DNA from 3 places in the Cupriavidus sp. GW822-FHT06G04 genome. Region 3 is predicted to be linked to each of the others. Evidence: predicted binding sites of a transcription regulator. Region 3 holds the regulator's gene; each other region holds the start of a gene.
What was found. The regulator LexA, encoded in region 3, represses DNA repair genes until DNA is damaged. The targets are predictions, from matches to a motif close to ACTGTATNNNNATACAGT.
Positions count from the first base shown of each region.

Region 1: the regulator LexA is predicted to act here: its motif matches at 8,860-8,877, upstream of recA (recombinase RecA).
Region 2: the regulator LexA is predicted to act here: its motif matches at 5,976-5,993, upstream of imuA (translesion DNA synthesis-associated protein ImuA).

Region 1 is NZ_JBXALD010000001.1:250,349-261,041, forward strand. It holds gene AC1RKI_RS01105 (glycine zipper family protein) at 1-24, shown strand, start outside; gene AC1RKI_RS01110 (PglL family O-oligosaccharyltransferase) at 132-1,931, opposite strand; gene AC1RKI_RS01115 (pilin) at 2,063-2,593, opposite strand; gene AC1RKI_RS01120 (TerC family protein) at 2,868-3,563, opposite strand; gene sucD (succinate--CoA ligase subunit alpha) at 3,880-4,761, opposite strand; gene sucC (ADP-forming succinate--CoA ligase subunit beta) at 4,820-5,986, opposite strand; gene AC1RKI_RS01135 (DUF2889 domain-containing protein) at 6,074-6,745, opposite strand; gene recX (recombination regulator RecX) at 7,074-7,559, opposite strand; gene recA (recombinase RecA) at 7,639-8,700, opposite strand; gene AC1RKI_RS01150 (response regulator) at 8,946-9,635, shown strand; gene AC1RKI_RS01155 (sensor histidine kinase) at 9,648-10,693, shown strand, end outside.
Region 2 is NZ_JBXALD010000009.1:107,094-117,786, reverse strand. It holds gene AC1RKI_RS20410 (efflux RND transporter periplasmic adaptor subunit) at 1-1,023, shown strand, start outside; gene AC1RKI_RS20405 (efflux RND transporter permease subunit) at 1,030-4,146, shown strand; gene AC1RKI_RS20400 (DUF2880 domain-containing protein) at 4,224-4,610, shown strand; gene AC1RKI_RS20395 (DUF1579 domain-containing protein) at 4,901-5,398, shown strand; gene AC1RKI_RS20390 (hypothetical protein) at 5,500-5,823, opposite strand; gene imuA (translesion DNA synthesis-associated protein ImuA) at 6,045-6,911, shown strand; gene AC1RKI_RS20380 (Y-family DNA polymerase) at 6,844-8,415, shown strand; gene AC1RKI_RS20375 (error-prone DNA polymerase) at 8,425-10,693, shown strand, end outside.
Region 3 is NZ_JBXALD010000011.1:253,890-264,582, forward strand. It holds gene AC1RKI_RS23620 (PhoH family protein) at 1-804, shown strand, start outside; gene AC1RKI_RS23625 (hypothetical protein) at 985-1,464, shown strand; gene AC1RKI_RS23630 (C40 family peptidase) at 1,559-2,251, shown strand; gene AC1RKI_RS23635 (inorganic phosphate transporter) at 2,299-3,309, opposite strand; gene AC1RKI_RS23640 (DUF47 domain-containing protein) at 3,322-3,948, opposite strand; gene AC1RKI_RS23645 (replicative DNA helicase) at 4,099-5,490, opposite strand; gene rplI (50S ribosomal protein L9) at 5,611-6,063, opposite strand; gene rpsR (30S ribosomal protein S18) at 6,093-6,371, opposite strand; gene priB (primosomal replication protein N) at 6,375-6,674, opposite strand; gene rpsF (30S ribosomal protein S6) at 6,695-7,069, opposite strand; gene AC1RKI_RS23670 (asparaginase) at 7,185-8,192, opposite strand; gene lexA (transcriptional repressor LexA) at 8,390-9,046, shown strand; gene AC1RKI_RS23680 (hypothetical protein) at 9,191-9,367, shown strand; gene AC1RKI_RS23685 (T6SS immunity protein Tli4 family protein) at 9,498-10,693, opposite strand, start outside.

The DNA of each region.
Region 1 (10,693 bases), on a different contig from region 3:
CCGCCGCCCGGATACGTGCGCTGACAAATCCGGCGCCGCCTGTGCGAGTCGACCAGCGAAGCATCCGACCGACTTGCCTGCCGGCCATCCGCCGCGCGTCATTCGGGCGTCATTCGGGCGTCATTCGCGTGTCAGTCGTGTATTTGCCGGGCGCGGATTTTTGCCCACGCGCAGAATTCCTTCGGGCGATGCGCCGCGTCCATCGCGTCGCAGTCCTGAACCAGCGCATTGAACTGCGCGCTCTCGTCGCCTTGATAGTAGAAGGCCAAGCGCTCCATCCATAAGCGCGCGCGCGCCGGCTCGCCTATCAGCGCCAGCAGCCACGCGCTGCGGCGAATCATCGTCGGCGTCGGCAACAAATGCAGCGCCGAGACATGCGCAGGCAGCAGGCTCGCCGCATTGGTTGCCGTGATGACAACGTGCTCGGCGGCGTCCGATTCCGCATGCGCGCGGAACCAATACCGGGGCATCGGCAAACTGTCGCGATGTTCCTCACTGGCGTATTCGCGCGCTTCGACCCGCCTGTAGTCCTGCCACTGCGTGACCAGCACCGCAGCCGACGCCGCGACAAAAAAAACGCCGAGCGCTGCCAGTACCGGTCGCGGCAAGGCCCGGCCAAAGCCGCTTGGCTCAAGCCACGCTAGCAGGAAGCAGAACGGCAAGAAAAGGTAGAGGTAATGCAGCGGATACTCGAGCATCGAATGCGCGCCCAGCATTGCCAGCCACGCCAGCATCGGCACGGCCATGGCGCGTTCGGACGGCGTCGCGAGCCATACACGGTCGCGCACCACGCGCCATAGCCACGCCAGCAGCACGACCGCTGCGCCAATGGTGCCGACCAGGCCAGTCTTGGCCATTAGATCGAGGACGGCGTTGTGGGCATGCAATGACATCTCGGCGACGACCCGGACGTGCGCCGCTTCCTGGAACTGTCCCCAGCCGAATTCGCCATAGCCGACGCCGAACAGCGGATGCACGCGGAACATCGACAGGGCCTGCGCCCATAACGCGCTGCGATACGAAATCTGGTTTCCCGATTTCAATTGCTGGACCGTGTCGAACAGCCGCCAGTCGAATACCTGCCCCGCCATCTTGATGGCCGGTTGCAGCACCACGACGCCGATCATCAGGATCAGTGCAGCGGCGACCAACCCTGGCGCGCGATGCATCGGCGAGCCCGCGCCGCGCGGCGTGCCGCGCGCCATCCATGCTGCCAGCAGTGCGCACACGGCAGCCAGCCCGACATGTACCAGCCCCGTCCGCGAGCCCGTCAGGACAATGCCGCTTTCGAGCAGCACCGTGGCCACGAGCCAACTGGGAAAGCGCAGCCAGCCACGGGTGGCCAGCCACACCGCCGCCACCAGCGCCAGGCCATTGACCGTAGCCTGGTGATTCGGCTGGTTCAGGTTGCCCCACAATCGCCGGTTGGTGTCGTAGAAGTACTCCGACACCAGACCGAACATCTGGTCTTCCATGTGGAACACCTGAACCCACTGCGCCAGCGTGCCAAGCAATCCGGCAATCAGGAATGCAATGGCGAGCGCGTCGACCACGCCTGCGCGCTGATCGGTGGACATCGATTGCCCCATCCGCCACGCCATGCACATCAGCACGCCGCCCAGCGCCAGCACCAGTTGGGTCGTCAGCCGGCTTCCGGTGATGTCGGCCATTCCCGATGCCGCCTGCAGAATGGTGGTGACGATCAGCCAGACCGGCAACAACGCTACCCATGGATACCCTTTGCGATCCCGGGCGGGCGCTGCCGTACCACTCGCGAATGCCATCGCAACGACCAGCATGACCGCGAGCACCGCTGCCGTCCATTCGCCATAGAACGTGGCCAACGGCAGCGTGTGTTTGGACACCAGCAGCGGCAGGGTAAATGCGACGACGATCATCGTCGCCGGAATCGTGGCTCTATGTGCTGGCATGCGCACGAGTATGAGGACAAAGGCGCCATGATAGCGTGGCCCGTAACCAACCAAGAAGCGCCGGCGAAAAATGCTGACGCTTCCTGGGCGAGGCATGATGCATGTCCGGTCAGCGCCGGCCTGCATGCCGCTCAGGCGCCGGCTTCGCTCCCGGCCGGTGCGCACGACTGTGGCAAGTACTTCTCGTCTGCCGACGATTCGCACAGCCACACTAGCGAGCCCTTGTCCGCGTTACTCATGGTCAACCGCACATACTTGCCGAGCAGTCCGCTGGCGATGTCCGCGTCCTTGAAATTGGCGGTGATCGTGCAGCCGCCTTCGTCGGTGGCGGTGCCGCCCACCTCCACGCTCTTGACGTAGTTGCCGACGATCTCCGTGGCGAGCGGGATCCCGTCGCTGGCGCCGACGGCGTTGTCGGGACATGTGCCGTTGTACGAGAACGCCTCGGTCACCGCGGGCTTCTGCCCGGATGCCAGGCTGATGCCTTCGGACAACTGTGACCGCGTGATGTAGGACTGATATTGCGGGATGGCGATGCCGGCGAGGATGCCGATGATGGCCACGACGATCATCAGCTCGATCAGCGTAAAACCAGCTTGCTGGCGCGGAAAGCCGCGCGGTATCGACGATGTGCTGCGGCTGGCGATGAGTTTGGATTGCATGGATTGATCCCTTTGCGTTTTGCTTGCGTTTGTCTTCGATGTGGAAGGTTGCGTGCCTTGCGGATGGCGCGGCGGCCACGCGAGGCACAGGGGTCATCATCGGAAAACACCGGCGAAGCGCAAATGACCTCGGACAACTCCGCCGGGCTCTTGGAAATTGCTTGGAAATTCACAGGAATCCGTGGTGCGGATGCCGCGATTTGACGCCGTAAAAACAAAACGGGCGACCCGTTTGGGCCGCCCGTTCAGGCTCGCGATGAAATCGGCGCGGTGCTCAGGCCGTCTGTGCGGACCGTCGTTGCAGCAGCTTGCCGATCAGTACCACCAGTACGGCGCCCACGACGCCGAAGACCACATGGGCGTGCGGCACATGCACCTGGAACCACGCGGCATCGACCGGGTCGCTGACCAGCATTTCGCCAGCCAGGTAGCCGAGCAGCGCGGCACCCAGCACGATGATGATCGGGAAGCGCTCCATCACCTTGAGCAGCAGCGTGCTGCCAAAGACGATCAGCGGAATCGACAGGCCCAGACCGATGATCAGCAGCATCAGCTGGCTGCCCTCGGGGCCCTTCTGCGCGGCGGCGGCTACGGCCACCACGTTGTCCAGCGACATCACCAGGTCGGCGATCAGGATAGTTCGGATCGCGGCCCAGATATTGTCCTTGGCGTCATGCCCGTCTTCGTCGTCTTCGCCGGTCAGCAGTTGCACGCCGATGTAGACCAGCAGGATGGCGCCCACGATCTTCAGGTACGGCAGGCTCAACAGCTTGACTGCGGCGACGGTCAGTACCACCCGCATGATGATGGCGGCGGCGCTGCCCCAGAAAATCGCCTTCTTTTGCTGGGCGGGGGGCAGGTTGCGCGATGCGAGCGCGATCACCACGGCGTTATCGCCCGACAGGACGATATTGGTCAGGATGATCGACCCCAGCGCAATCCAGAACGTGCTGCTGGACAACAATTCCACGGCAAGACTCCTCGAATTCCAAAGTTATGTTCCGTGCATGCAGCAGATGCCCTACTGCCTGCTTTCGGATGTCTGAATTACCAGACATGAAGATTTATCGTACGAACCTTTCGATTCGGTTTCAATGGCGGCCGTACTGATGTCGGGATATACCCTAGGGGGCGCGGCGCCATAACGACATTGCCCCCGCAGGTAAGGCGGGGGCAATGTCTTGCGGCCCGTGCACCGTCGCGTGGACGTTGCGCGGGCAGCGGCGAAGCAGTCATGGGGCGGGCGCCGGAACGGTCACCGGCCACATGACGTCGGGTGGGTCTGCTTACAGCATTGCCTTCAGCAGGCGGCCCATTTCCGACGGGTTCTTGGTGACCTTGATGCCACAGGCTTCCATGATTTCCAGCTTGGCCTGCGCCGTGTCGGCACCGCCCGAGATCAGCGCACCAGCATGGCCCATGCGCTTGCCCGGAGGCGCGGTCACGCCGGCGATGAAGCCAACCACCGGCTTCTTCATGTTTTCCTTGATCCAGTAGGCCGCGTTGGCCTCGTCCGGACCACCAATCTCACCGATCATGACCACGGCGTCCGTATCCGGATCGTCGTTGAACATCTTCATCACGTCGATGTGCTTCAGACCGTTGATCGGGTCGCCGCCGATACCCACGGCCGACGACTGGCCCAGGCCCAGCGCGGTCAGCTGGCCCACGGCTTCGTACGTCAGCGTGCCCGAGCGCGACACCACGCCGATGCGGCCCTTGCGGTGGATGTGGCCCGGCATGATGCCGATCTTGATTTCGTCCGGCGTGATCAGACCCGGGCAGTTCGGACCCAGCAGCAGGGTCTTCTTGTTCTGCTTACGCATCTTGTCCTTGACTTCCATCATGTCGCGAACAGGAATGCCTTCGGTGATGCAGACCACCAGGTCCAGGTCAGCGTCGACGGCTTCCCAGATGGCGGCGGCAGCGCCAGCGGGCGGCACGTAGATCACCGAAACGGTGGCGCCGGTTTGTTCCTTGGCGTCCTTCACGCTGGCGTAGATGGGGATGCCTTCGAAGTCTTCGCCGGCCTTCTTCGGGTTCACGCCGGCAACGAACGCGTTCTTGCCGTTGGCATAGTCGCGGCAGCCACGGGTGTGGAACTGGCCGGTCTTGCCGGTGATGCCCTGGGTGATGACCTTCGTGTCCTTGTTGATCAGAATGCTCATTTGCTAGTCCTTTTAGTCGCCCCGCCCAGCTGTGGCCGGGCGGCAACGAAAGTTGTCCTTACTTGCCAGCGACCGCGGCCACGACCTTCTGGGCGGCTTCTTCCATCGTGTCGGCCGAAATGATCGGCAGACCGGAATCGGCGAGCATCTTGCGGCCCAGTTCCTCGTTGGTGCCCTTCATGCGGACGACCAGCGGCACGCCCAGCTGCACGGCCTTCGACGCGGTGATCACGCCTTCGGCGATCACGTCGCAGCGCATGATGCCGCCGAAGATGTTGACCAGGATGGCCTGCACATTCGGGTTCTTCAGCATCAGCTTGAAGGCTTCGGTCACCTTCTCGGTCGTGGCGCCGCCGCCAACGTCCAGGAAGTTGGCCGGCTCGCCGCCGAACAGCTTGATCGTGTCCATCGTGGCCATGGCGAGGCCCGCACCGTTCACCAGGCAGCCGATGTTGCCATCCAGCGAGATGTAGGCCAGATCGAACTTCGAGGCTTCGATTTCGTTGGCGTCTTCCTCGTCCAGATCGCGGTAGGCGACGATTTCCGGGTGACGGAACAGCGCGTTCGAATCGAAGTTGAACTTGGCGTCCAGCGCGATCACCTTGCCGTCGCCGGTCAGGATCAGCGGGTTGATTTCAGCCAGCGAAGCGTCGGTTTCCCAGAAGGCCTTGTACAGGCCTTGCAGCGCCTGGCGCGCCTGCGGCACGCTGGCGTCGGGCACGCCGATCTTGCGGGCGATGTCGTCCGCGTCGGCGTCCTTCAGGCCTTCGGCCGGATCGACGATCAGCGTATGGATCTTTTCCGGGGTGTGGGCAGCGACTTCCTCGATGTCCATGCCGCCTTCGCTCGATGCCATCAGGGCCACCTTCTGCGACACGCGGTCCACCACCAGCGAAACGTACAGTTCCTTCTTGATGTCGGCGCCTTCTTCGATCAGCAGACGATTGACCTTCTTGCCTTCCGGACCGGTCTGGTGCGTCACCAGGGTCATGCCCAGGATGTTGCTGGCGTAGGTCTTGACTTCGTCGATGCTCTTGGCCACCTTCACGCCGCCGCCCTTGCCGCGGCCGCCTGCGTGGATCTGCGCCTTGACGACCCACACCGGGCCGCCGAGTTGTTCAGCCGCCTTCAGGGCCTCTTCGACCGAGAATGCCGGGATGCCGCGCGGAACCGGCACATTGTATTTGCGCAGGATTTCCTTGCCTTGGTACTCATGGATATTCATGCGTGTTTCCTTTCGGGTAGGCGTAAAGGGATTGGGAAAAAATTCGCAGACGAGATCTTTCGCCTGTTCCAGGGCCGACCGTGACGGTCAGCCCGACGTACCGTTGGGCCGGTGGGCCAGGGTGTCTTCGCCACCTGATGCAGGGGCATCGGCGCGTGACGCGGTCTGGGGGGACGACGCCGCAGCGCCGGCTTTCGGTTTCGGCTGGTGACCATACCAGCGCGGGTAAAACTGTCGCACCACCTCGCCTTCGAAATGGAGCGCGTGGCATCCATGAAGCTGCATGGGCGGTTCGGGATTGGTGTCTTCCAGGCCGTCGCGAATCTTGAACACGTCGCCCGCGAAGGCCTGGATTGCGGCGGTCGGCAATACGCCGGCCAGCTCGGTGAGATGGGTGCATCCGGCCACGCTGCCCAGCCGTTCGCGCACCGCCTTGCGAAAGCCCTTCATCAGGTTCAGGCCGATGAGCTTGCGGTACGCGGGGCCGATCGTGTCGCAGTGAGTCGGATACGGCACCCAGTCGGAGCACGCCTCGGCATCGACAATATTGAGGCGCAGGTCGATCGTCACGCGCAGCCACAGATCGTGCAACGGCTGGCCTTCCGGACGGATGCGGTTGCCGGCCAGTTCGATGTCGCGCGGCTTGGTGTCCGTCAGGCGCGCTTCGATGTCCCACAGGCCGTCATCCCGCAAATATGCCTCGGCCGTGATGGCACGGCGGTGGCGCAAGGATCGATTGGCTGGCGGGGAAAGCGGCATGACACCAGGGGCTGACGCGGCAGGCAGTTGTGGCGGTAATCGGGGGCAAACATCGCGGCAGGCGGCCCGGCGCGGGCCGGACGGCCACCTGGCCGGGAAAACTCGTGGAGTTTAACATGCCGCGTCGCTTTGCCCGGGAACATCCTGCGCAACGTTCTGTCCAGGGTGGATTGTTGCGCCAGCGCGGCCGGCAAACCCGCGCCACATATGGGATGCGTCGCCATGGCAAGGCGCCCCGCTGCGTTGCACCAGTGGTACGACAACTGCCTTGACGTCCAGCCAAATACCCCTTATGCGTACGCAGGTATGCAACCGCCCACGTCAAAGGTCAAGAGTCGGAATTTTCCCAATCGTCCAGCGTGTCGTCCTCGGCGCGCCGAATGATCTTGGCCACGACCGCGCGCGAGAATCCGCGCGCCATCATGAAGCGGATCTGCTTGACGCGCGCTTCGGGCGTTTCCGGCGGCGCGCCAAAGCGCTTGCGCCAGACCTCCGTGGCGCGACCCAGTTCGGAATCGCGCAAGCGCTCCTGCAGATCGCGCAATTGATCGCTGCCCAGCTGATGGGTTTTGGCTTCCTGCATCACGCGCGCCGCGCCATATCGGCTGGCGCGCCGGTGCACCAGACTATCGACGAAGCGATCGTTCGACAGCCAGTTTTCGCGCTCCAGCGCATCGAGCAGGGCTTCCACCTGCTCGGGCGATTCGGCATGTGGCGCCAGCTTGCGCGCCAACTCGGCACGACTGTGCTCGCGGCGGGACAAGTAACCGACTGCGCGGGCTTTCAGCGAGAGCGGTGGTCGAGAAGCGGCCATCAGGTTTGATCGTGCGTTACCAATAAAAAAGCCGCCGCACTGTCATGCGACGGCCTTCCGTGCCGGTGAGCGGCAACCTTTAGCCTTCGATTTCGGCCGGCGCGCCAACGGCCGCGTTGGTCAGGGCCACGCCCAGCGCCGCGCGCACCTTGTTTTCGATTTCCTCGGCGATATCGGGGTTCTCGCGCAGATATTCGCGCGCATTGTCCTTGCCCTGGCCGATCTTCTCGCCGTTGTAGCTGTACCACGCGCCCGACTTCTCGACGATCTTTGCATCCACGCCCAGATCGATGATTTCGCCCTGACGCGAAATACCCTGACCGTAGAGGATGTCAAAAAAGGCTTCGCGGAACGGCGGCGACACCTTGTTCTTGACGACCTTGACCTTGGTCTCGTTGCCGACGACCTCGTCACCCTTCTTGATGGAGCCGATGCGACGGATATCGAGGCGCACCGAAGCGTAGAACTTCAGGGCATTACCGCCCGTGGTGGTTTCGGGAGAACCGAACATCACACCGATCTTCATGCGGATCTGGTTGATGAAGATCACCAGGCAATTGGTACGCTTGATCGTGCCGGTGAGCTTGCGCAGCGCCTGGCTCATCAGGCGGGCCTGCAGACCTGGCAGGGAATCGCCCATCTCGCCTTCGATTTCGGCCTTCGGCACCAGCGCGGCCACCGAGTCGATCACGATCATGTCGATCGAGCCCGAGCGCACCAGCGCATCGGTGATTTCCAGTGCCTGCTCGCCGGTGTCCGGCTGCGAGATCAGCAGGTTGCCGACGTCCACGCCCAGCTTGCTGGCGTATTGCACATCGAGCGCATGTTCGGCGTCGATGAATGCGCAGGTGCCGCCCAGCTTCTGCATTTCGGCCACGACCTGCAGCGTCAGCGTGGTCTTGCCCGACGATTCGGGGCCATAGATCTCGACCACGCGGCCGCGCGGCAGGCCGCCCACGCCCAGGGCGATATCCAGACCCAGCGACCCGGTGGACACCACCTGGATATCCTGTTCGATGTCACCATCGCCCAGGCGCATGATCGAGCCCTTGCCAAACTGCTTCTCGATCTGGGAGAGCGCGGCGGCAAGCGCCTTCTGCTTCTCAGCGCTCACGCCGGCGCCGGCCTTCTTGTCGTCCATGGTCGTCCTTGATTCAATGGTGTATAAATAGGCCGCATGCGGCGCGGCGCCCGATTCTGAAGCCAATTTCCGGGGATTTTCCGGGAAATTTGGCAGATTCTGGCGCCTGGCCCGGCACTGCGCGCCCTCTTTTGGGAAAGCACGCGCGGAATGTCGGGTACTGTATAAAAAAACAGTATGCTTGGCAAGCCCCACCGGTACCGCAACCGGCGGCCGGCAATGCCGGCCTAGGGTGGAGACAAATCATGCGCATTCTGATCGCCGAAGATGACGATGTGCTGGCCGACGGCCTCACACGTTCACTGCGCCATTCCGGCTATGCCGTGGACCACGTCGCCAGCGGCGTCGAAGCCGATTCGGCATTGTCCACCCAAACCTTCGACCTGTTGATCCTGGACCTGGGCCTGCCGCGCATGCCCGGCCTGGAAGTGCTCAAGCGCCTGCGCGCGCGCGGCGCCAGCCTGCCGGTGCTGATCCTGACCGCCGCCGACGGCGTGGACGAACGGGTCAAGGGCCTGGACCTGGGCGCCGACGACTACATGGCCAAGCCGTTCGCGCTGTCCGAACTGGAGGCGCGCGTGCGTGCGCTGGTGCGGCGCGGCGCGGGCGGCGGCGCCACGCTGATGCGCCACGGGCCGCTGGCGTTCGACCAGGTGGGACGCATCGCCTATCTCAACGAGCAGATGCTCGATCTGTCGGCGCGGGAAATCGGCCTGCTGGAAATCCTGCTGACGCGCAGCGGCCGGCTGGTGTCGAAGGAACAGCTGGTCGACCATCTGTGCGAATGGGGCGAGGAGGTCAGCAACAACGCGATCGAGGTCTATGTGCACCGGCTGCGCAAGAAGATCGAGGTGGGCGGCATCCGCATCGCCACCGTGCGCGGACTTGGCTACTGTCTCGAGAAAATCCAGCCCGCCCTGGCCGCGCAGGGCTGATCCGGAACCCCTATGAGCCTGCTGCGATTGCCATGGCGACGCCATTCCGCCGCAGGCGCCCCGCGCCCGCCCGATCCGGTGCGACCCACGCTGGTGGACGCCGCTGCCGAGGACGCGGCGCTGGCCGACGCCCTGCCCCATCTCGAGGAAACTGCGGCCAACGCCGCGCCGCGTTCGCTGTTTGGCGAAATCCTCGACTGGATGCTGGCGCCGCTGCTGCTGCTATGGCCGATGAGCATCGCCGTGACCTATCTGGTCGCCAAGTCGATCGCCAATGGTCCCTTCGATCGTTCGCTGGAGGCCAGCGCGATCGTGCTGTCGCAGCAGGTACGCGAGGTGAACGGCCGCGTCACGCTGCAGCTGCCGTTGTCCGCGCGCGAAATCCTGCGCGCCGATGAAACCGACAATATCTATTACCAGGTGGTAGGCAAGCACGGCGAGTATGTGGCCGGCGACCATGACCTGGCGCTGCCGCCCGAGGACGAGCAAGGGCACGCGGGTCTGGTGTCGCTGCGCGACGATCGCGTGGCGGGCAACGATGTGCGGGTGGCCTATACCTATGTCAACCTGAAGAGCGTCGACGGCACGCAGCCGGTGCTGGTCCAGGTGGCCGAAACGCTGGACAAGCGCGCGCGGCTGGCCAACGAGATCATCAAGGGCGTGATCCTGCCGCAGTTCGTGATCCTGCCACTTGCGGTGGTGCTGGTATGGTTCGGTCTCACGCGCGGACTGGCTCCGCTTACCGCGATCCAGCAGCGCATCCGCGCGCGCAATCCCGGCGACACGAGCCCCATCGACGAACGCGCCGCGCCGCAGGAAATCACGCCGCTGGTGGCCTCGTTCAACAGCCTGCTTGCCCAGCTCGATCAATCGGTGCAGACGCAAAAGCGCTTCATCGCCGATGCCGCGCACCAGATGAAGACGCCGCTGGCCGGTTTGCGAATGCAGGCGGAACTGGCGCAGCGCGAGCAATCGCCGGAGGAGTTGCGCCGCTCGCTGGCGCAGATTGCGGGCAGCTCCGAACGCACTGCGCATCTGGTGACGCAGCTACTGTCGTT
Region 2 (10,693 bases), on a different contig from region 3:
AACCTGCAGAAGACGCTGAAGGTGGCGCCGGTTGCCACGTCCGCGTTCAGCGAGATGCTGCGCGTGTCGGGCCGTATCGATTTCGATGAACAGCGCGTGTCGCGCATCGGCGCGAGCGTGACCGGCCGGGTCACGGACCTCTACGCAATCCTCGGCCAGGAAGTCAAGGCCGGTCAGGTGCTGGCGCGCCTGCACAGCAGCGAACTGGGCGCCGCCCAGATGGCGTTCCTGAAGGCCGAGGCGCAGAACGATCTGCAAGCGCGCAATGCCGAGCGCGCGCGCCAGTTGTTTGCCGCCGACGTGATCGGCCGCGCCGAGCTGCAGCGCCGCCAGAGCGAATACGCGATCGCTGCCGCGGAAATGCGCGCCTATCGCGATCAACTGCGCGTGCTGGGCATGTCGACCGCGGCCGTTTCCGCACTGGCAAAGAACGGCAGCATCGATTCGTATTCGCCGGTGTTTTCCAGCATCAGCGGCACTGTGGTGGAGCGCAACGTCGCGCAGGGCCAGGTGGTGCAGCCGGCCGATGCGCTTTATACCGTCGCCGATCTGTCGCGCGTGTGGGTGGTGGCCGAAGTGCCCGAGCAGCAGGCCGCACAGGTGGCCGAAGGGCAGAGCGTCGATATCGAGGTGCCGTCGCTGGCCAACGCCAATGGCCGCATCACGGGCCGGCTGATTTACGTGGGACGCACCGTCAATCCGCAGTCGCGCACCGTGCTGGTCCGCACCGAACTCGAGAACAAGGAAGGGCGTCTGAAGCCGGCCATGCTGGCCACCATGCTGATTGCGGGCAAGCCCGTCGATACGCTGGTGGTGCCGGGCGCGGCCGTGGTGCGCGACGGCAACGACGAGCAGGTCTACGTTGAAACCGCGCCGGGCCAGTATCGGCTGACCCGCGTGAAGCTCGGTTCCGAAAGCGACGGCATGCGCGTGGTGCTGGGCGGTATCAAGGCGGGCGACCGTGTCGTGGTGGAGGGCGCCTTCCATCTCGACAACGAGCGCAAGCGCCTGGAACAGGGGTAAGCGGCCATGATGACATCGCTTGTGGAAGCCGCCATCAAACAGCGGCTGGTGGTATGCGTGATCGCCGTGGTGCTGTTCCTGTTCGGCCTGCGCGCCGCCGGCAAGCTGTCGGTGGATGCGTTTCCGGATGTGACCAACGTACAGGTGCAGATCGCCACCGAGGCGACCGGACGCTCGCCCGAGGAAGTGGAGCGCTTTGTCACGGTGCCGATCGAAATGTCGATGACGGGCCTGCCCGGACTCGAGGAGATGCGCTCGCTGAACAAGGCCGGCCTGTCGCTGATCACGCTGGTGTTCACCGACAAGACCGACGTGTATTTCGCGCGGCAGCTGGTGATGGAGCGGCTGATCGAGGTAGCCGGACGCATGCCCGAGGGCGTCACGCCCGTGCTGGGTCCGGTATCGACCGGCCTGGGCGAGGTCTACCAGTACACGCTGGACCGCGCGGACGACGGCGATCGCGACCTCACGCAGGAGGAACTGGCAGAGCGGCGCATCGCGCAGGACTGGGTGGTGCGCCCGCTGCTGCGATCGATCCCCGGAGTGGCCGAGATCAACTCGCAGGGCGGTTACGTGCGGCAGTACCAGGCGCTGGTCAATCCCGACCGCATGCGTCACTACGAGGTCAGTCTCCAGCAGGTGTACCAGGCGCTGGCGCGCAACAACGCCAACTCCGGCGGCGGCGTGCTGCCGCACTACGCGGAGCAGTACCTGATCCGCGGCGTGGGCCTGGCCAAGGGCGTGGACGATATCGGCAGCATCGTGCTCAAGGAGGTCAACGGTACGCCGGTGTACCTGCGCGATGTGGCGCAGGTCACGATCGGCCACGAGGTGCGCCAGGGCGCGGTGGTCAAGAATGGCAAGACCGAAGCCGTCGGCGGCATCGTCATGATGATGCGCGGCGGCAACGCCAAGGAAGTGGTGAGCCGGGTCAAGGCGCGCGTGGCGGAAATCAACGAGCGCGGCATGCTGCCGGACAAGCTGCAGATCGTGCCGTACTACGACCGCAGCGAACTGGTGGACGCGGCGCTCTGGACCGTCACCAAGGTGCTGCTCGAAGGCGTGGTGCTGGTGGTGATCGTGCTGTTCCTGTTCCTCGGCGATGTGCGCTCGTCGGTGATCGTGCTGGCCACGCTGGTGCTGACGCCGCTGCTGACGTTCATGGTGATGAACCGGGTAGGGCTGTCGGCCAACCTGATGTCGCTGGGCGGGCTTGCCATCGCCATCGGGTTGATGGTGGACGGGTCGGTGGTAGTAGTGGAGAACGCGTTCGAGCGGCTGGGCCACGCCGGCAAATCGGGGCTGACCAAGACGCAGGTGCTGGTCAAGGCCGTGCAGGAAGTGGCCACGCCGGTGATCGTCGGCGTCGGCATCATCATCCTGGTGTTCCTGCCGCTGATGACGCTGCAGGGCATGGAAGGCAAGATGTTTGCGCCGCTGGCCTTCACGATCTCGATTGCGCTGGCGATCTCGCTGTTCCTGTCGCTGACGCTCTCGCCAGTCCTGTCCTCGTACCTGCTCAAGGGCGGCGCGGAGCACGACACGCGGGTGATTGCGTTCATGAAACGCCATTACCTGCGCATGCTGCACTGGGCGCTGGCCAACAGCAAGAAGACGGTGTTTTCCGCCGTGGGCCTGTTCGTCGCCACGGTGGCGATCGTGCCGCTGCTGGGCACCTCGTTCATTCCGGAGATGAAGGAAGGCTCGATCGTTCCGGCGATCGACCGCGTGCCGAACATCTCGCTGGAAGAGTCGATCAAGCTCGAAAGGCAGGCCAACAAGCTGGTGCTCGAAGTGCCGGGCGTGAAGTCGGTGGTGTCCGGCGTGGGGCGCGGCGAAAGCCCGGCGGACCCGCAGGGCCAGAACGAGTCGACGCCGATCGCCAGCCTGAAGGATCGCGACGAGTGGCCCGACGGCTGGACCCAGGACGACATCGCCAACGCCATCCGCGAAAAGCTCAAGGCCATCCCCGGCGTGCAGATCGTGATGGCGCAGCCGATCTCGGATCGCGTCGATGAAATGGTCAGCGGCGTGCGTTCGGATATCGCCGTGAAGATCTTTGGCGACGATCTCGACAAGCTGCGCGGCCTGGCTGGCGACATCGCGCGCGTGGCGGGCGGCATCCAGGGCGCGCAGGACGTGCGTATCGAGCGGATTTCCGGGCAGCAGTACCTGTCGATCGAGATCGACCGCCAGGCGATTGCGCGTTACGGGCTCAACGTATCGGACATCCACGACATCATCGAGATCGCCATCGGCGGCAAGCGCGCCACCGACATCTTCGAAGGCGAGCGCCGCTTTGCCGCGGCCGTGCGTCTGCCCGAGGCATTCCGCGACAACGTGCAGGCCATCCGCCAGTTGCTGGTGCAGGCGCCCGATGGCGTGCAGGTGCCGCTGCAGAGCGTGGCGAAAATCGAGGTCACCGACGGCCCCGCGCAGATCAGCCGCGAAATGGGCAAGCGCCGCGTGGTGGTGATGATCAACGTGAAGGATCGCGACCTGGGCGGCTTTGTGGCCGAACTGCAGAGCGCCACCGAAGCGAAGGTCAAGCTGCCGGAAGGCTACTACTTCGAGTGGGGCGGCCAGTTCCAGAACATGGAACGCGCCATGGGCCACCTGAAGATCATCGTGCCGATCACGATCGCCGCGATCTTCTTCCTGCTGTTCCTGCTGTTCAACTCGCTGCGCTTCGCCACGCTGATCATCACGGTGCTGCCGTTCGCATCGATCGGCGGCATCATCGGTCTGTTCATCACCGGCGAATACCTGTCGGTGCCGGCGTCGGTGGGCTTTATCGCGCTGTGGGGCATGGCGGTGCTTAACGGCGTGGTGCTGGTGTCGTATATCCGGACGCTGCGCGAGTCGGGCATGTCGCTGCGCAATGCGGTGGTACGCGGGGCGACCCAGCGTTTCCGTCCGGTGATGATGACGGCCACCATCGCCATGCTTGGCCTGGTGCCGTTCCTGTTCTCGACGGGCCCGGGTTCAGAGGTGCAGCGGCCGTTGGCCGTGGTGGTGATCGGCGGGCTGATCACGTCGACGCTGCTCACGCTGGTGATGGTGCCGACGCTCTATCGCTGGTTCGACGACCACAAGCCTGAGCCGCGCGACCTGTCCGTGTAGGAACCTCGCCCGCAGTACAATGGCGACCGGCCGGCATGCAGCGCGCGTGCCGGCCTTTTTTGTTTGGAGCATTGACCATGACAACGCATACGCGCCGCAACCGCGCGGTGTCGATCGCTTTCGTGATGCTTGCGGGACTGCCGATGATGGCGTCGGCGGCCGCACCGGCGTCCGATGCGCAGGCGCCCGTCAACATCGAACTGGGCCAGCGGGGCGGCAAGCCGGAAGCACCGGAAGCGCCGTTCGCGTGCCGTGACGCCGTGCAGGCCAAGCTGCCGAATCCCGGCCAGTTTCGCTGGGTGCGCAGCACCACGCGCCGCGTGGCCGAAGACGTCTACAGCGTGGTCGGCAGCATCGAATTCGTGAACCAGGCCGGCCAGGCGCGCAAGGGCGAGGCGCAATGCGACGTGATGCGCGCGCCCGGCAACCAGTTCATCGTGCCGAAGATCAGGCTGCCCCAATAATCGCGCGGAGGGCCGCGGTGTTGGCGCAGCCGCCGTGTGCCTGCCGCTTCCCGCCGCTTCCCGCTCTCTCCGTTCCGGCAGCTGTCCGCCTGCGGCACGCCCGTTGCGCGGGTCATGGCATGCATGGCGGCGCATTTCGATTGCCGCCTTTCCCCAAAATTAAATTTCTGTCATCTGGTGCGCCCGATGTGGACATCCGCCGGATCGTTGACTACCCTATTGTGTACGCTGTACACAACGTCGCGGCGCAACCGGATCCGCGGCCGGATCCATTACTGGAGAGGCAGGCAATGAAGACGGAAATCACCAACGAACACCGCTGGCTGCACAAGCTGGTGGGCAAGTGGATAGGCGAGGGCGAAGCGCAGATGGGGCCGGACACGCCGGCGCAGGCATGGAAGATCCCGGAGGAAGTCAGCCAGATCGGCGACCTGTGGGTGCAGGGGCGTTCCGAGGGCGATTTTCCGGGCTGCGCGGCGGCCACCACGGTGATGACGCTGGGCTATGACCCCAGCCGCAAGCATTTCGTGGGGACGTTCGTGGGGTCGATGATGACCCATATGTGGATCTATGAAGGCGATCTCGAAGCCGATGGCAAGACGTTGACGATGCGCGCCGACGGCCCGTCCTTCACGCCGGACGGCAATATCGTGGAGGGCAAGATGGCCAAGTATCGCGATGTCGTGGCATTCGAGGACGACGACACCCGCACGCTCACGTCGTTCATGCAGACCGACGACGGCCAGTGGATGCAGATCATGCAGGCCCGCTATCGGCGTCAGAAATAGGCGTCAGAGATAGGCGTGGAAATAGGCGTGGAAATGGGGTGAGGTGGCCGGGTCCGGACGGCAGCGCATGCTGCCGCTGCCGGGGCCCGCGGCGCACGGCGTTACGCGCGATCGGGTTCGCTGCTGTTCCACCACGCTTCCAGCAGCGGCTGGAAACGGTCGTCGGGAGCGGGCGGCATGCGCGAGCTCTTGCGGGCGGGCGGCAACTGGCGGCCGGTCAGCTGATAGAAGATTTCCAGCGCCGTGGTGCCGGGCTCATAGGGGATATGGTCGATCACGCTCATCTGCCGCGCCGCTTTCAAGGCGCGCGTGGTTTCCTCGGGAGTCAACCCGCACGCCTCGGCCAGCGCGTCGCGGCGCAGAGGGCCGTGGCGCTGCATACCTTCCATCAGCAGATGCACGCATTCGCGCGTATTCCGTTTCATAGCCGCGCATTGTTCCCCACTGCCTGCCACTTCACAATGACGCTTGACATTTGTTTGCAATCTGCCTGCCCGGAATGTGGCAGCCGCGCAAAACTTTCCTGAAAAGCGCCCAGCGCGGCACTTGTCAAAGTTTGGCTTGCATCGGCATCGATACTGTATAAACATACAGTACTAGACGAATTGCCATGCCGCGCCGCTTCGTCGGCGCGGCCCTTGCCACCATGACCGCCTTGCCGCTTGTGGAACCGCCAGCCATGGCGGACCACACGCCCCCATCCGTCGCGCCCCGCGAATCGGTGCGCGAACTCGAACATCGCTATCCCGGCCTGTGGCGCGCGGGCCAGCTTGGCCGCGCCGGCCGGCTGCCGGTCTGCGCCACCGGCTATGACGCCTTGAGCGCCGAGCTGCCCGGCGGCGGCTGGCCCGCTGGCGCCGTGACCGAGCTGCTGCTGGGGCAGGATGGTGCGGGCGAGCTGCGCTTGCTGATGCCCGCGCTGCGCACGCTGGCCGCCGATGGCCGGCGCATCGGCCTGGTCAATCCGCCCTATCTGCCCAATGCCGCCAGTTTGGTGTCGGGCGGCTTGCCGGCGCGCCAGCTGTACTGGGTGCGGCCGACATCGGCGGCGACCCTCGCTTCCCAGCGCACGGACATGCTGTGGTCCGCCGAACAGATGCTGCGCAGTCAGGCGTTTGGCGCGATGCTGGTCTGGCTGGCCAACGCGCGGCCCGAGGCGCTGCGGCGTCTGCAGGTGCTGGCGCAGGCCGGCGATGCCGTGGTGTGGGTGCTGCGTCCGCTCCGGGTCCTGCGCGAATCGTCGCCGGCGGTATTGCGGCTGGCGCTGTCACCGCTGCCCGGCAATCTCATGTCGATCGTTTTTCACAAGCGGCGCGGCCCGGTCCGCGACACGCCGCTGCTGTTGCCGCTCGAAGGCATGGCCCATGTGCCGCAACGCACCGGTGCGCCCGCGGTTTCCACGCCTGTCACGCCTGCCATGCCGATGAGTTCCCATCATGTTGCCGATGACGTACTGGATCGCGGTGCATTTGCCGCGCCTGTCGCTGGACGCGCTGCAGCCGAACTGGCCTGAGCCTGCCGGCATGTCGTCGGCTTCCGCCTCCGGCACGCTGCAGCAGTTGCCCGTGGCGGTGATCGAGCACGAGCGCGTGGTGCTGGCCAATGGCCCGGCCGCGGCACTGGGCGTGCGCTATGGCATGCGGCGCGGCGGCGTGCAGGCGTTGTCGGCCGACGTGGTGCAGATCGAACGCGATGCGGCGGCCGAGGCGGCGCTGGCTACGTCGGTGGCGCTGACGCTGCTCCATTTCACGCCGGCCGTGACGATCGATCCCGACCCCGAATCCGCCACGGTCATGCTGGACGTGACGGCCAGCCTGCGCCTGTTTGGCGGCCATCGCGCGTTATGCCGGGCGATCCGCGCGCGCGTGCGGCAGTTGGGCACGTTTGCGCAGATCGGCAGCGGCACCACGGCGCAAGGCGCGGCGTGGCTGGCGCGCCAGCCGCTGCGCAAGACCTCGCGCGGCATTGTCAGGCCGGCGCGGCGTGCGGTGCAGGCCGCGCGCATGACGCGGCTGCTGGACCGCCTGCCGGTGGAATGCCTGCGCACGCTGGCCGATCCAGAATGGCTCGAAGGCATCGGCTGCGGCACGCTGGGCCAGGTGCGACGCCTGCCGCGCGCGGGTTTGTCGCGCCGCATCGGCACGGACCTGCTGGCGCGCCTGGATCAGGCCTATGGCAAGGCGCCCAGCGGCTTTGCGTGGTTCGAGGCGCCGCCCACGTTTGCGCAGCGCATGGAATTGCCGGGCCGTATCGAATCGGCCGACGGGGTGCTGGCCGGCGCGCAGCGCCTGCTGCTGGCGTTGTCGGGCTGGCTTGCCGCGCAGCAGGCGGGGGTCACGCGTTGCGTGCTGATGCTGGAACACGAGCGCTATCGGCTGGGCGAGGAAATCGACAGCACCGCGGTGCATCTGGGCCTGGCGCAGCCAAGCCGCGACCCCGTGCATCTTTCGAAGCTGCTGCGCGAAAAGCTCGACAAGGTCCGCTTCCATGCGCCGGTGGCTGGCCTGGCGCTGCGCGTGGAAGCCATGGAAATCTGCGTGCCGCAAAGCGATTCGCTGTTTCCGGAACCGGGCGCGGAGCCGGCCGAACTGGGCCGCCTGATCGATACGCTGGTGGCGCGCCTGGGCCGCGATAACGTATTGCAGCCGCATCCGCTGGCCGATCATCGTCCCGAATGCGCCAACCAGTGGCGCCCTGTGGACGAGACGCCCGCGCGCGGCGCGTCGGCGCAGGCCTTGCCGCCCGAGCGTCCGCTCTGGTTGCTCGAAGCGCCATTGCCGCTGCGCGTGCAGCATCATCGGCCTGTGCACGATGGCCCGCTGGTGATGCTGACGCGCCCCGAGCGTATCGAAGCCGGCTGGTGGGATGGCGCGCTGGCCACGCGCGATTACTTTATTGCCGAACGCGCCGACGGCTTGCGCTGCTGGGTGTATCGCGAGCGCCCGGGCCGGCCCATGCGCGATGGGCAGGAAGACGGCGGCGAATACCGCTGGTTCCTGCACGGCCTGTTTGCGTAAGGACCGGCGATGTTGCCCGCATTGTCTTCGCTGCTGCCGTCGTTGCCCGACTACGTCGAGCTGCACTGCATTTCCAACTTCACGTTCCTGGACGGCGCGTCGCATCCGCAGGAACTGATCGCACGCGCCTTCCAGCTTGGCTACAGCGGCCTGGCAATGACCGACGAATGTTCCGTGGCCGGCACGGCGCGCGCCCACCACGCCATCAAGACGCTGCGCGAGGAAATGTGGGAAGCCGTCACGCGCAGCGCACGGCGTCTGGCGGCAGGGCAGGCGCCGGGCGAGGACAGCGAGAGCGATGAGGTCGATGCCTGGCTGGCCGGCATGGCGGCACCCGACGAGATGGCGTCTGACGAGCGGGACGACGAACGGGACGACCGAAGGGACGGCAAGTACGGCGGCGAACAGGCCGCAGAACAGGCGGCAGGGCCGGCTGGCGACGCGGCCGGAGCGAGGCGCGGCGATGGGCCGGGCGCGGCGGCCGGTATCGACATGCCGGACGACAGCGACGAAGACGCCTGCTTTGATCCCGACGGTGATCCCGATGCCGCGGCGCGCCGCCATCGCATGCTGGAAGCGCGCGCCGCCGCGGCCGACGCCTTCAATCTGATTCTCGGCAGCCGCTTCACGCTGACTGCCACCGCGCAACACGCCATGCCGGCGCTGCGCCTGGTGCTGCTGGCGCAAAACCGCAACGGCTTCGGCAATCTCTGCGAATTCATCACGCTGGGCCGTATGCGTGCGGAGAAAGGCAGCTATCTGCTGCATCCCGCCGATATCGCCGCGCCGCAACCGGAGCAGGCGCATCTGCGCGGCATGCCCGATTGCCTGGCGATTCTGCTGCCAGACTACTGCGCCGATATCGACGTGCTGCGCGCGCAGGCGCAATGGTGCCGCAGCGTTTTCGGTGATCGCGCATGGATGGCGCTGGAACTGCTGCAACGGCATGCGGATGCGCTGCACCGCTCGCGCCTGCAGCAGGTGTCGCAGGAAACCGGCCTGCCGCTGGTGGCCGCGGGTGCGGTCAACATGCATGTGCGATCGCGCAAACCGCTCGCCGATGTGCTCACCGCGATCCGGCTGGGTCAGCCGTTGCCCGCCTGCGGCATGGCGCTGGCGCCCAATGCCGAGGCGCATCTGCGCATGCGCCAGGTGCTGTCGCGGCTTTATCCGCGCGACGCGCTGGCGCAGACCTTGAGGATCGCCGCCGCGTGCGACTTTTCGCTCGATGCGCTGCGCTACGAATATCCCGAGGAACTGGTGCCCGACGGCCTGACGCCGATCGCGTACCTGCGCCAGGAAGTCCGGCACGGCATCGCGGAGCGCTTTCCGCACGGCATGGCCCCGGAGTGGGAAAAGCAGATCGAGGAAGAACTCGCGCTGATAGAGGAAAAGCAATACGAGCCGTTCTTCCTGACCGTGCACGATATCGTCCGTTTTGCGCGACAGGAGGGCATCCTGTGCCAGGGACGCGGCTCGGCGGCCAATTCACTGGTCTGCTATTGCCTGCATATCACCGAGGTCAGCCCCGAACAGGCCAACCTGCTGTTCGGCCGCTTCCTTTCGCGCGAGCGTGACGAGCCGCCCGATATCGATGTGGATTTCGAGCACCAGCGGCGCGAGGAAGTCATCCAGTACATCTACCGCAAGTACGGGCGCGATCGCGCGGCGCTGGCCGCGTCGCTGATCACGTATCGCGCGCGCAGCGCGTTGCGTGACGTGGGCCGCGCGCTCGGCATCGACGCCGGCGTGGTGGAGCAGGTGGTGAAGGGGCAGGCGTGGTGGGATGGCGGCACCGCGTTCGTCGAACGGATCGCGCGCTACGGGCTCGATCCCGATTCGCCGGCCGTGCAGCAATGGGCCAGCCTGACCGAACAACTGCGCGGCTTTCCGCGCCATCTGTCGCAGCACGTGGGCGGCTTTGTGATCGCGCGCGGCAAGCTGTCGCGGCTGGTGCCGATCGAGAACGCCGCCATGCCCGAACGCAGCGTGATCCAGTGGGACAAGGACGACCTCGAATCGCTGGGCCTGCTCAAGGTCGATGTGCTGGCGCTGGGCATGCTGACGGCGATCCGGCGCGCGCTGGCGATGATCCCGAATCCCGAACCCGATCGCGCCGGCCTGCCCACGCGCATGGAAGACCTGCCGGAAACCGACGATGCCACCTACGACATGATCTGCCGCGCCGATACAGTGGGCGTGTTCCAGATCGAGTCGCGCGCGCAGCAGTCGATGCTGCCGCGTCTGCAGCCGCGCCAGTACTACGATCTGGTGGTGG
Region 3 (10,693 bases):
GGGCCGCTGGTGCCGTCGTTCCTGGTCAACCAGTTCGTCTATCTGGAGCCGATGGACGGCAGCCTGCCGCTCTATGCGCAAGTCAAGGAAATCAACGGCAAGACTGCCCTGCTGCAGACGCTGAAGGACTACACCCACAACAAGAACAACGTGTGGAGCGTAGTGGCGCGCAATCGCGAGCAAAACTTCGCGCTGAACCTGCTGATGAGCCCGGATGTCGATTTCGTGACGTTGCTGGGTCAGGCTGGGACCGGCAAGACGCTGCTGGCGCTGGCGTCCGGCCTGGAACAGGTGCTGGACCAGAAACTGTACAACGAGATCATCGTCACGCGCGCCACCGTGCCGGTCGGCGAAGACATCGGCTTCCTGCCCGGCACCGAGGAAGAAAAAATGCAGCCCTGGATGGGCGCATTCGACGACAACCTCGAAGTGCTGCAGAAGAGCGATGACAGCGCAGGAGAATGGGGCCGAGCGGCCACGCAGGAACTGATCCGCTCGCGCATCAAGGTCAAGAGCATGAATTTCATGCGCGGCCGCACCTTCGTGAACAAGTTCGTAATCATCGACGAGGCCCAGAATCTGACGCCGAAGCAGATGAAAACGCTGGTCACGCGCGCCGGCCCCGGTACCAAGATCGTCTGCCTGGGCAACATCGCGCAGATCGACACACCGTACCTCACCGAAGGATCGTCGGGGCTGACCTACGTGGTTGATCGTTTCAAGGGCTGGAGCCACAGCGGCCATGTCACGCTGGCGCGCGGCGAGCGCTCGCGCCTGGCCGATCACGCCGCCGACGTGCTGTAGCCATCGCACCAACGGCAATAGCGGTGTAAGTCTGACGACGCCATCGACTGGCCGCCTCGCGGTCGGTCGATGGCCGGATCGCATCGTGTGGTCTGGCGCACGGCGTCGGCGTTCCGCCGACAGCCAGCGCCGTCCAGCCCGGCTATGATGAGCGGGATTCGAGTCGATACGGAGGCGTCGATGAATAGACCGCAATCATTCAGCCGGTACTTGTCGAACAACCGGACGTTGTTTTCACACAGCGCGCGCACCGCGCGGCGCAAACGCATCGTGCTTTGCGCTTTGATCGGGGCAACCGCCCTGCTGGCCGCGGCATGGCAACCGGCCAAGGCGGCCGACGAAATGGTGATTCGCACCACTGGGCCGATCAGCTATGTGTGCGGCGGCATTGCCGAAGACGAGCGCGCGAAGTTGGCCGAGCAGGAAAAGAATTTCAACCTCGGCATTCTGTTTACGCAGGGCTCGAGCGGGGAATTCCTGGCCGATGTTGACGTAAAAGTAACAATGGATGGCCAGACTGTTGCCAGTTTCCGCGCGGCCGGTCCCCGCTGCCTGATACGTGCGCCCGAAGGCAGCTACAATATCGAGGCCAATTACAAGGGTCAGCCCAAGTCCATCAAGATCAGCACCGGCACTCGCAACGCGCAATTGCGCTGGTAGCCCGCGCTGGTAGCCCGTTTTCCTCCAGCTGAAGTTTTTGCCAGCTGGAATTTCTGCGGACTGAAATCTGACCCGGCAACTTTTGATGAGAAGGATGCCAGAGCGTCGGCTTTCACCACCCGATCCGTACCCGAATGCAGTGCCAAGAATCGCGCTGGCGGCCCTGTGCGCCGCGGCGCTTCTGCTCGCCGCTTGCGCCGGCGGCCCGCCTGCCCGCCACTCGGCGTCATCGCCGCGCGCGCCCGGCAAACCGATGGTGGATCCCAGCGCCGGACTCGAGGAAATCTCGATCCAGGCGATGTCCCTGGTAGGTACGCCCTACCGATACGGCGGCAACACGCCCGATTCCGGCTTCGATTGCAGCGGCCTGGTGCGCTACGTGGTGCAGCGGGCCGCCAACGTCAACCTGCCGCGTACGACCGAGCAGATGGGCCAGCGCGGCACATCCCTTGAGCGCAGCGACGTGGCTTCCGGCGATCTGGTGTTTTTCAACACCACCGGCCGCTCCAATTCGCATGTCGGCATCTATGTTGGCCAGAACCGGTTTGTCCATGCGCCAGCTACGGGCGGCACCGTTCGCCTGGAAGACATGAGCAAGTCATACTGGGCATCGCGCTACAACGGCGCACGACGTGTGGTGTCGGCCAGCAACCTGCCCATGACACCTGCGCCTTCGACGTCCCCGGCACCGCTGCCAATCGCGCCCGCGACGCCTCTCGCTCCGCCGGCATCAACCGCCGCAGCGCCGGCCGACGACGATCCCATCGCGGCGTTCGCTAATCAATAAAAAAGCCAGGCAAAATCGCCTGGCTTTTTGACATCGCGAACTGGCATTTATAGGATTTGCTTGCCGATCCACCAGGCAATGGCGGACATGAATGCAGACGCGGGAATCGTCAGCACCCAGGCCCAGACGATGTTCCCCGCCACGCCCCAGCGCACCGCGGACATTTTTTGCGCCGAGCCGACGCCGACAATCGCGCCGGTAATTGTGTGGGTGGTAGACACCGGAACACCCAATGCCGATGCGATGAACAATGTCATCGCTCCGCCGGTCTCCGCGCAAAAGCCGCCTACCGGCTTGAGCTTGGTGATCTTCTGCCCCATTGTGCGCACGATCCGCCAGCCGCCGAACAGCGTGCCCATGCCGATTGCCACATAGCAGGAAACGATCACCCACATCGGCGGCGCCTCGCCGCCCACCGCAACATGGCCGCTCGCGATCAGCAGCATCCAGATGATGCCGATGGTCTTCTGCGCATCGTTGCCGCCATGCCCAAGGCTGTAAAGCGACGCCGACACCAGCTGCAGACGACGGAACCAGCGGTCCACACGCGACGGCGGCGTGCGAAAGAACGTCCAGCCCACGATCACCATCATGATCGAGCCGAGGATGAAGCCCAGCAGCGGGGAGATCAGGATAAAGGCAACGGTCTTCAGCAGGCCATGGCCCACCAGCGCGCCGGTGCCCGCCTTGGCCACCGCGGCGCCCACCAGACCGCCGATCAGCGCGTGCGACGACGACGACGGAATGCCGTAGAACCACGTAATGACGTTCCAGGCTATCGCCCCGACCAACGCGCCGAAGATCACATAGTGATCGACGATATTGACGTCAATGGTCCCGGTGCCGACCGTGGCCGCAACTTTCAGATGAAAGATAAAGATCGCCACCACATTGCACATCGCCGCCATGGCGACCGCATGATGCGGTTTCAGGACGCCGGTGGAGACCACCGTGGCGATCGAGTTGGCGGCGTCGTGGAAACCGTTCATGAAATCGAACAGCAACGCGAGCACGACCAGCAGGCCGATCACCCATAAGCTCATTTGTACTGTATGCATGCAGTGTGAGCCTCAGGCGTTTTCCAGGACGATGCCTTCGATGATGTTTGCTACGTCTTCGCACTTGTCGGTAATGGACTCGAGCTGCTCGTAGATCGCCTTCAGCTTGATCAGGCGCTTGACATCGGTTTCCTCGCGGAACAGCTTCGACATGGCCGAGCGCATCACGCGGTCCGCTTCGGATTCAAGCTGGTCGATTTGCTGCGCAGTCTTCAGGATCGTGCTGGCGTTGCCCATGTCTTCAAGCAGTCCAACCGCGATCTTGACCTGATCGCAGCATTGCACGCAGATGGTGGCCAGGCGACGCGCCTCGTCGGTGAGGTGCGTCACGTCGTACAGCGAGATCGTCTCGGCAACATCCTCCATCAGATCGAGAATGTCATCCATGGTGGTGATGAGCTTGTGGATCTCGTCTCGATCGAGCGGCGTGATGAACGTCTTGTGGAGCAGATCGATCGTATCGTGCGTGACACGGTCTGCCTTCTTTTCCGTTGCCTGCACGCGGCGGGCGTGTGCCTCGGCGTTGGGCAGATCGTTGACCAACGCCTCGAGCTCGTGAGCGGCGGTCACTGCGCAGTCGGCGTGCTGGTTGAAGTATTCGAAGAACTTGCCCTCAGTGGGCATGAATCGACCGAACATGAAATGTCCTTGTGGCGCGCCTCACGGCAGCGCTCGGTTGTGTTGCAAATGGGAGGCAGAGCAATTGCACGACAGCCGCCTCGTGGGCGGCTGTCATCAAAGCGCAATATTTTACAGGGTTGCACCGTCCAGCGGTGTAACCCGTGGATATCAGGTGTCGTTGTCGAAGAACGCAGGACCGCCGCTGAAGTTGTCGAACTTCGTGAACTGACCGAGGAAAGTGAGACGGACCGTGCCGATCGGGCCGTTACGCTGCTTGCCGATGATGATCTCGGCCGTGCCCTTGTCCTGCGAATCGGGGTTGTAGACTTCGTCGCGGTAAATAAACAGGATCACGTCGGCATCCTGTTCGATAGCGCCCGATTCGCGCAAATCCGACATCACGGGCCGCTTGTTGGGGCGTTGTTCGAGGCTCCGGTTCAACTGGGACAGCGCGATAACCGGACAATTGAGTTCCTTGGCCAACCCCTTTAATGACCGGGAGATTTCCGAAATCTCCGTGGCGCGGTTCTCGCCGCCACCGGAACCGGACATCAGCTGCAGGTAATCGATGATGATCAGGCCCAACTGCCCGCACTGGCGCGCCAGCCGGCGCGAGCGCGCACGCAGCTCCATCGGGTTCAGGGCGGGCGTCTCGTCGATGAATAGCTGCGCATCGTTCATGCGCTGGATCGAATGCGTCAGGCGCGGCCAGTCCTCGTCGAGTAAGCGGCCAGTACGCAGCCGATGCTGATCGAGCCGGCCCACCGAACCAAGCATACGCATGGCCAGCTGAACGCCCGCCATTTCCATGGAGAACACGGCCACCGGCAAGCCTTGCTCGACCGCCACATGCTCGCCGATGTTCAGCGAAAACGCGGTCTTACCCATCGACGGGCGACCGGCCACAATGATCAGGTCGCCGGCCTGCATGCCGCTGGTCATCCGGTCGAGGTCGATGAAACCGGTTGGCACACCGGTCACATCCGTGGATGTGTCGCGATGGTAAAGCTCGTCGATGCGCTCCACCACCTGCGTCAGCAGCGGCTGAATCTCCTGGAAGCCCTTCTGGCCGCGCGATCCTTCTTCCGCGATGGCAAAAACCTTCGATTCGGCTTCGTCAAGCAGTTCGCGCACTTCGCGACCCTTGGGCGCGAAGGCGGCCGAGGCAATGTCGTCGGCAACCGTGACGAGTTTTCGCAACACGGACCGCTCGCGCACGATCTCCGCGTAACGGCGGATATTCGCCGCGCTTGGCGTGTTTTGCGCCAGCGAATTCAGGTAGGCAAGCCCGCCGACCTCCTCGGCTTTGCCCGCTACCTGAAGCATTTCATAGACGGTGATCACGTCCGCAGGCTTGGTCGCCGAAATCAGGCGCGCAATGCTCTGGAAAATCAGGCGATGGTCAAAACGGTAGAAATCCGCTTCGGAAAGGAAATCGGCAATCCTGTCCCATGCGGCGTTGTCCAGCAACAGCCCGCCGAGCACCGACTGCTCGGCCTCGATCGAGTGAGGAGGGACTTTGAGACTATCTAGTTGGGGGTCTGCGGCGGGCGCGTTCATGGGGGGCAATTATAGCGGCGCCAGAGGCCGCGCAAACAAAAAAGGCAGGAGCATGGCTCCTGCCTTTCGGCGCATGGGACGTGCCAGCGCTTTGCCGGCACATCGCAAGCAAAATACAACTTAGACGTGCTCGCCCAGAACGGACACGGTCACGTCGACCAGCACGTCGGTGTGCAGCGAAACGCCAACGGTGTAATCGCCAACCATCTTCAGCGGACCGTTCGGCAGGCGCACTTGCGACTTCTCGACCTTGAAGCCTTGGCCATCCAGGGCTTCGGCGATGTCGGCGTTGGTCACCGAACCGAACAGACGGCCGTCCACACCCGACTTCTGGGTGATCTGGACGGTCAGGCCGTTCAGCTTTTCGCCTTCGGTTTGCGCAGCGGCCAGCTTCTCGGCGGCGGCCTTTTCCAGCTCAGCGCGCTTCACTTCGAATTCGGCGATGGCGGTTTGCGTAGCACGGCGAGCGCGCTTGGTCGGGATCAGGAAGTTACGTGCGTAACCGTCCTTCACGCGAACGATATCGCCCAGGTTGCCCAGGTTGATGACTTTTTCCAGCAGAATGACTTGCATCGTATATTTCTCCTTGCGGTCCTGGGCTATCAGTTCTTGTGCAGGTCGGTGTACGGCATCAGCGCCAGGAAGCGGGCGCGCTTGATGGCCGTATCCAGCTGACGCTGATAGTGCGCCTTGGTACCGGTCAGACGGGCCGGCGTGATCTTGCCGTTGTCGCCGATGAAGTCCTTCAGCGTGTCCAGATCCTTGTAGTCGATCTGTTCGACGCCAGCCACCGTGAAGCGGCAGAAACGCTTACGCTTGAACAGCGGGTTCTGTTGCTGGAAGCGCTTCTTGTTCTTGTTGTCACGTTTGACGAATGCCATGATTCAATCCTTTTCGAATGCTTTACATCGAGTGATGTGAAAGATCAGTGTCTTGCTGTTGCGGTGCTTGCGAGCCAGAAATCCCTCGCAGTCGAGCAGCGCGCCAAGCGGGAACCGCTCGAGCCGCTGAGCCATGGCGCCTATGCCCATGGCCACGATCGCAAATTCCACCTGCCGGGGCGTTTCCGCCTCGACTGCCTCGCCCGCGTACTGCAGAAAGCAGTTGACGACGGGCACTCCGGCAGGGGTATAGCGCAGCGTGTCCCGCTCCGCGAGCGTGGCGGTCAGCCGTAGCTGGTTCACCGCGACACAGCAGTCCGCACTTAGGCGGCCTGACCTTCCGTGGTCGTTTGCGCTGCCTTGCGGGCTTCTTCGCGCTGAACTTCCTTCATCATCGGCGAAGGAGCGGTTTCGGCCTTCTTGGTCTGGACGATCAGGTGACGCAGCACGGCGTCGTTGAACTTGAACGCGTGTTCGAGTTCAGCCAGCGTGTCCTTGCCGCATTCGATGTTCAGGCAAACGTAGTGAGCCTTGGCCAGCTTCTGGATCATGTAGGCCATCTGACGGCGGCCCCAGTCTTCCACGCGATGAACCTGACCGTTTTGCGACGTGACCAGCTGCTTGTAGCGCTCGATCATCGCCGGAACTTGTTCGCTCTGGTCCGGATGGACGATAAATACGATTTCGTAATGACGCATTGACGCTCCTTATGGATGAGCCACCCGGGCGTCAAGTCCGGTGCGGCAAGGTTGGATAGCCGGCGAGTATAGCCCGAAAACCGGATGACCCGCAAGGATACGTACCGGATTGGCTTCAGTGTGCGGCAAACAGCGCCTGCAGCCGCTGCGGGTCGCGCGCCAAATGCAGATCAGCCGCCAACAGCAGCAGGAGCAACACGCGCGCCTTATAGGGATTCAGGTCTGTGGCTGATACAAACATGCCCACTTCCGGGCGGACCGTCTCGGGAATAGCAACGTGTCCGGCACAGGTGCGGGAGCTGCGCACCACCGCCACGCCCTGGCCAGCCGCATCGGCCAGCGCCGCCGCCAGCGTTTCGTGGATCGACCCATTGCCGGCCGCCGCGACGACAAGCCCCTGCACACCCGCGGCAACCAGTGCATCGATCGCAATGCGCCCGGGTTGCGCATAGCTCGACACAATTTCCACCTCCGGCCAGTCAGTCGGTACGGGCAGACGCTGCACCGGCACCCGGCCCTCGGCTGGTGCGCGATGGAATCGAATATAGGCGTCCTGGACGAATCCCAGCGGACCGCCCGCCGGCGAGGCGAACGCATCGACCGCCGATGTGTGCATCTTGGCGACATCGCGCGCCGCATGAATCTGCTGGTTCAATACCACCAACACGCCCTTCCCTCGCGCCCCGGTACTGCCAGCCACGCGCACCGCATCGAGCAAGTTCAAGGGCCCATCCGCCGACAGCGACGTGGACGGCCGCATGGCCGCCGTCATGACAATGGGAATCGGACACGTCTGCGTCAGGTGCAGGAACATCGCCGTTTCTTCAAGTGTATCGGTCCCGTGCGTGATCACTATTCCGTCGACATCCTCGCTGGTGGACCAGTACGCCAACCGTGCAGCCAGGCGCTCCCACAAGTCGAACCGCAGGTCCTTGCTATCGATCTGCGCCACTTGCTCGGTCTCGATCCGCGCGACGGCAGCGAGCGCGGGCACAGCGTCTACGAGCTGCGATACCGGCACGGTCGCCGCCTGGTAGCGCGCGCTGCTGGCGGGGTTTCCGGACGAGCCGGCAATCGTGCCGCCCGTGGCGAGGATGACGATTCGAGGCAAGGAAGCTGACATGTCTGATCAGTAAGTTGGAGCTCGGCGATTGTATCCGTCACGCCCGCGCGCCCCAACCGCGGCAAACCCGCGCGCAGCAACGGCCACCCACGGCTTTGCAAGCCCGCTGCAAATTGTGCTTGCACTTCACTCGATACTGTATAAAATCACAGCATACTGTTTAAACATACAGTGCTTCGGCACGAGACCGGCGAACCATGGCGACCCTGACACCCCGGCAGCAGCAGATTTTCGATCTGATCCGCGATGCAATTCAGCGTACAGGCTTCCCGCCGACGCGCGCTGAAATCGCCGCCGAATTCGGCTTCTCCTCTCCCAATTCGGCTGAGGAGCACCTGCGAGCGCTTGCGCGCAAGGGTGTTATCGAGTTAACGCCCGGTGCATCGCGGGGCATCCGGCTAAAGGTTTCGCGCAGCGATTCCGAGCGGCCGGACCAATTTTCCTTGCCGATGGCAGGCGTGCTGCAATTGACGCTGCCGCTGGTTGGCCGCGTCGCGGCAGGCAGCCCCATCCTGGCGGCCGAACATATCGATCGCCAATACCAGGTGGATGCCTCGGTGTTCGACGAGCGCCCCGATTATCTGTTACGCGTGCGCGGCCTGAGCATGCGCGATGCAGGCATCCTAGACGGCGACCTGCTGGCCGTAAAGAAAGCCAACGAAGCACCGAACGGAAAGATCGTGGTGGCGCGCATCGGCGAGGATGTCACCGTCAAACGCCTGAAGAAACGCGGCGAATCGATCGAACTGATCGCCGAGAACCCGGACTTCGCAAACATCGTGCTGGAGTCCGGACGAGACGAATTTTCACTGGAAGGCATCGCTGTTGGCCTGATCCGGTCGTCAGGATTCTAGCCTTAGCGAGACACCCAGGCTCCCAGTCTGGACCAGGCAGTACAACCTTCTGCCCTGGTCACCCGCTTTGCTTTGCCCATGCCGCCCCGTCCTCTCAGGACGACGGGCGCGGACTCTTGCTGTCGCAAATTACGAGGTGCTGCCATGCTGCAATCGAACACCGTCGCTTCCCGTCGCCCAGTCAAACCGGTGCCGTTCCGCCAGATCAAGGGCGTCCGCGTCTACCAGGGCGCCCAGCGCCGCACGATGGTCGGCAATATGGCGGCAATCTGCCGCATGCTTGAACTCGACGATCTGCCGGCGAAACCACTTGCTGTCTGAGGCCCCGAGGTCGAAGACGTGAAGGCCCGCGCCGATCGAATCGGCGCGGGGTGAAGGTGGGATAGAGACTATTAGCGCGCCGGGTCATGGATAGTCGATACCCGGCGGGAGCACACTGGAGATGGCTCCCTCAGAACGCGTTGGGCCGTGGCCGGAGAGTGCGCGTCACCTTGTCCCAGAGGGCGATGGACTCGCCTTCGGTTAGGGAAACGCGATCCAGCTCATGCAGATTTAACAGTTTGTTGGGCGCGCCCACATCCAAATCCAGAGATATCAACGGGGATAGCGGACTGCCGATCACGCTATTGGCTTCAAGGGAAAAATGGAACCCCTGGATGCGTAGCACCGTTTTCCCCGCCATCAACCATTCTTCGGCTGGCAAGTCCTTCAGGGCTACGGAACCATTCCGTAGCGTACGCCCGCTGCTTCGACTCAGCGCCGTCCTGATCTGTGCGCCTCGCTGCAATAGTGAATCCTCAGTTTGGATATCCGAATCCGTATCGATGTTGAAGCTGACATCGTCATGGCCGTTCAACACAAACATAGTGCTGGTATTCTCTCGATCACGCGCCTTGCCCTGCAAGAATCCACCTTGGAAACACACTCCCGGCTCGCCTGGAATCTCATCATCGGAGCGCCCTCTGGCCCTCGATAGCAGTGAGATGACTTGGCTAAGACGCTCGGAGACATTGGTCATGTCAGGATCGTCTCTGATAGAGGGTTGATCCTTGAAGTACAGCGAATCCTTTGCCGAAGACGCTGCGACCTGCATTTTGATTTGATGCCCACTGTTCCATCTGTAGGCTTCGATGATGCGTATGCTGTCCGGATCTTCGTAAATACTTCCCAAAGATACGAAGTACCGAGAATCCGGAATCCCTTTGACTTCCTGGTCGGCATACAGAAACCGATAGCCGAAATAGCTCTTTGCAGTCGTCAGCTCATCGCTACGATTTTGAATCGCCCGACGGTGTGCATCGATCGTCATGGGCTCGGTGCTGATGTGTACCCCCTCGACCTTGATGGACTGGAAGATATGGACGTCGGCCGGCATGTCGATCAGATAGCGACCCACGCAGCGTGGCGTCAGGTGTGCAGTCAAGTCTTTCACAATGGCTTGTTCCTGGGAGGTAAGGGGTCGGTGGCGGTTGCATCCCTGCAGTGAGAGAGCAAGACATACGGCCGCCGTCAGCAAGGCGACCTTCGGGCGCAACTCCATTTCATAGGCGCAGAAGTCGCGGGTCTGACGGGTTTTTGAAAAGCGGAAGATGCAGCCGGAGAATTGCCGAGGCTCGGAGCCGTCGCCGGGGTCGATCGAGAACGTGG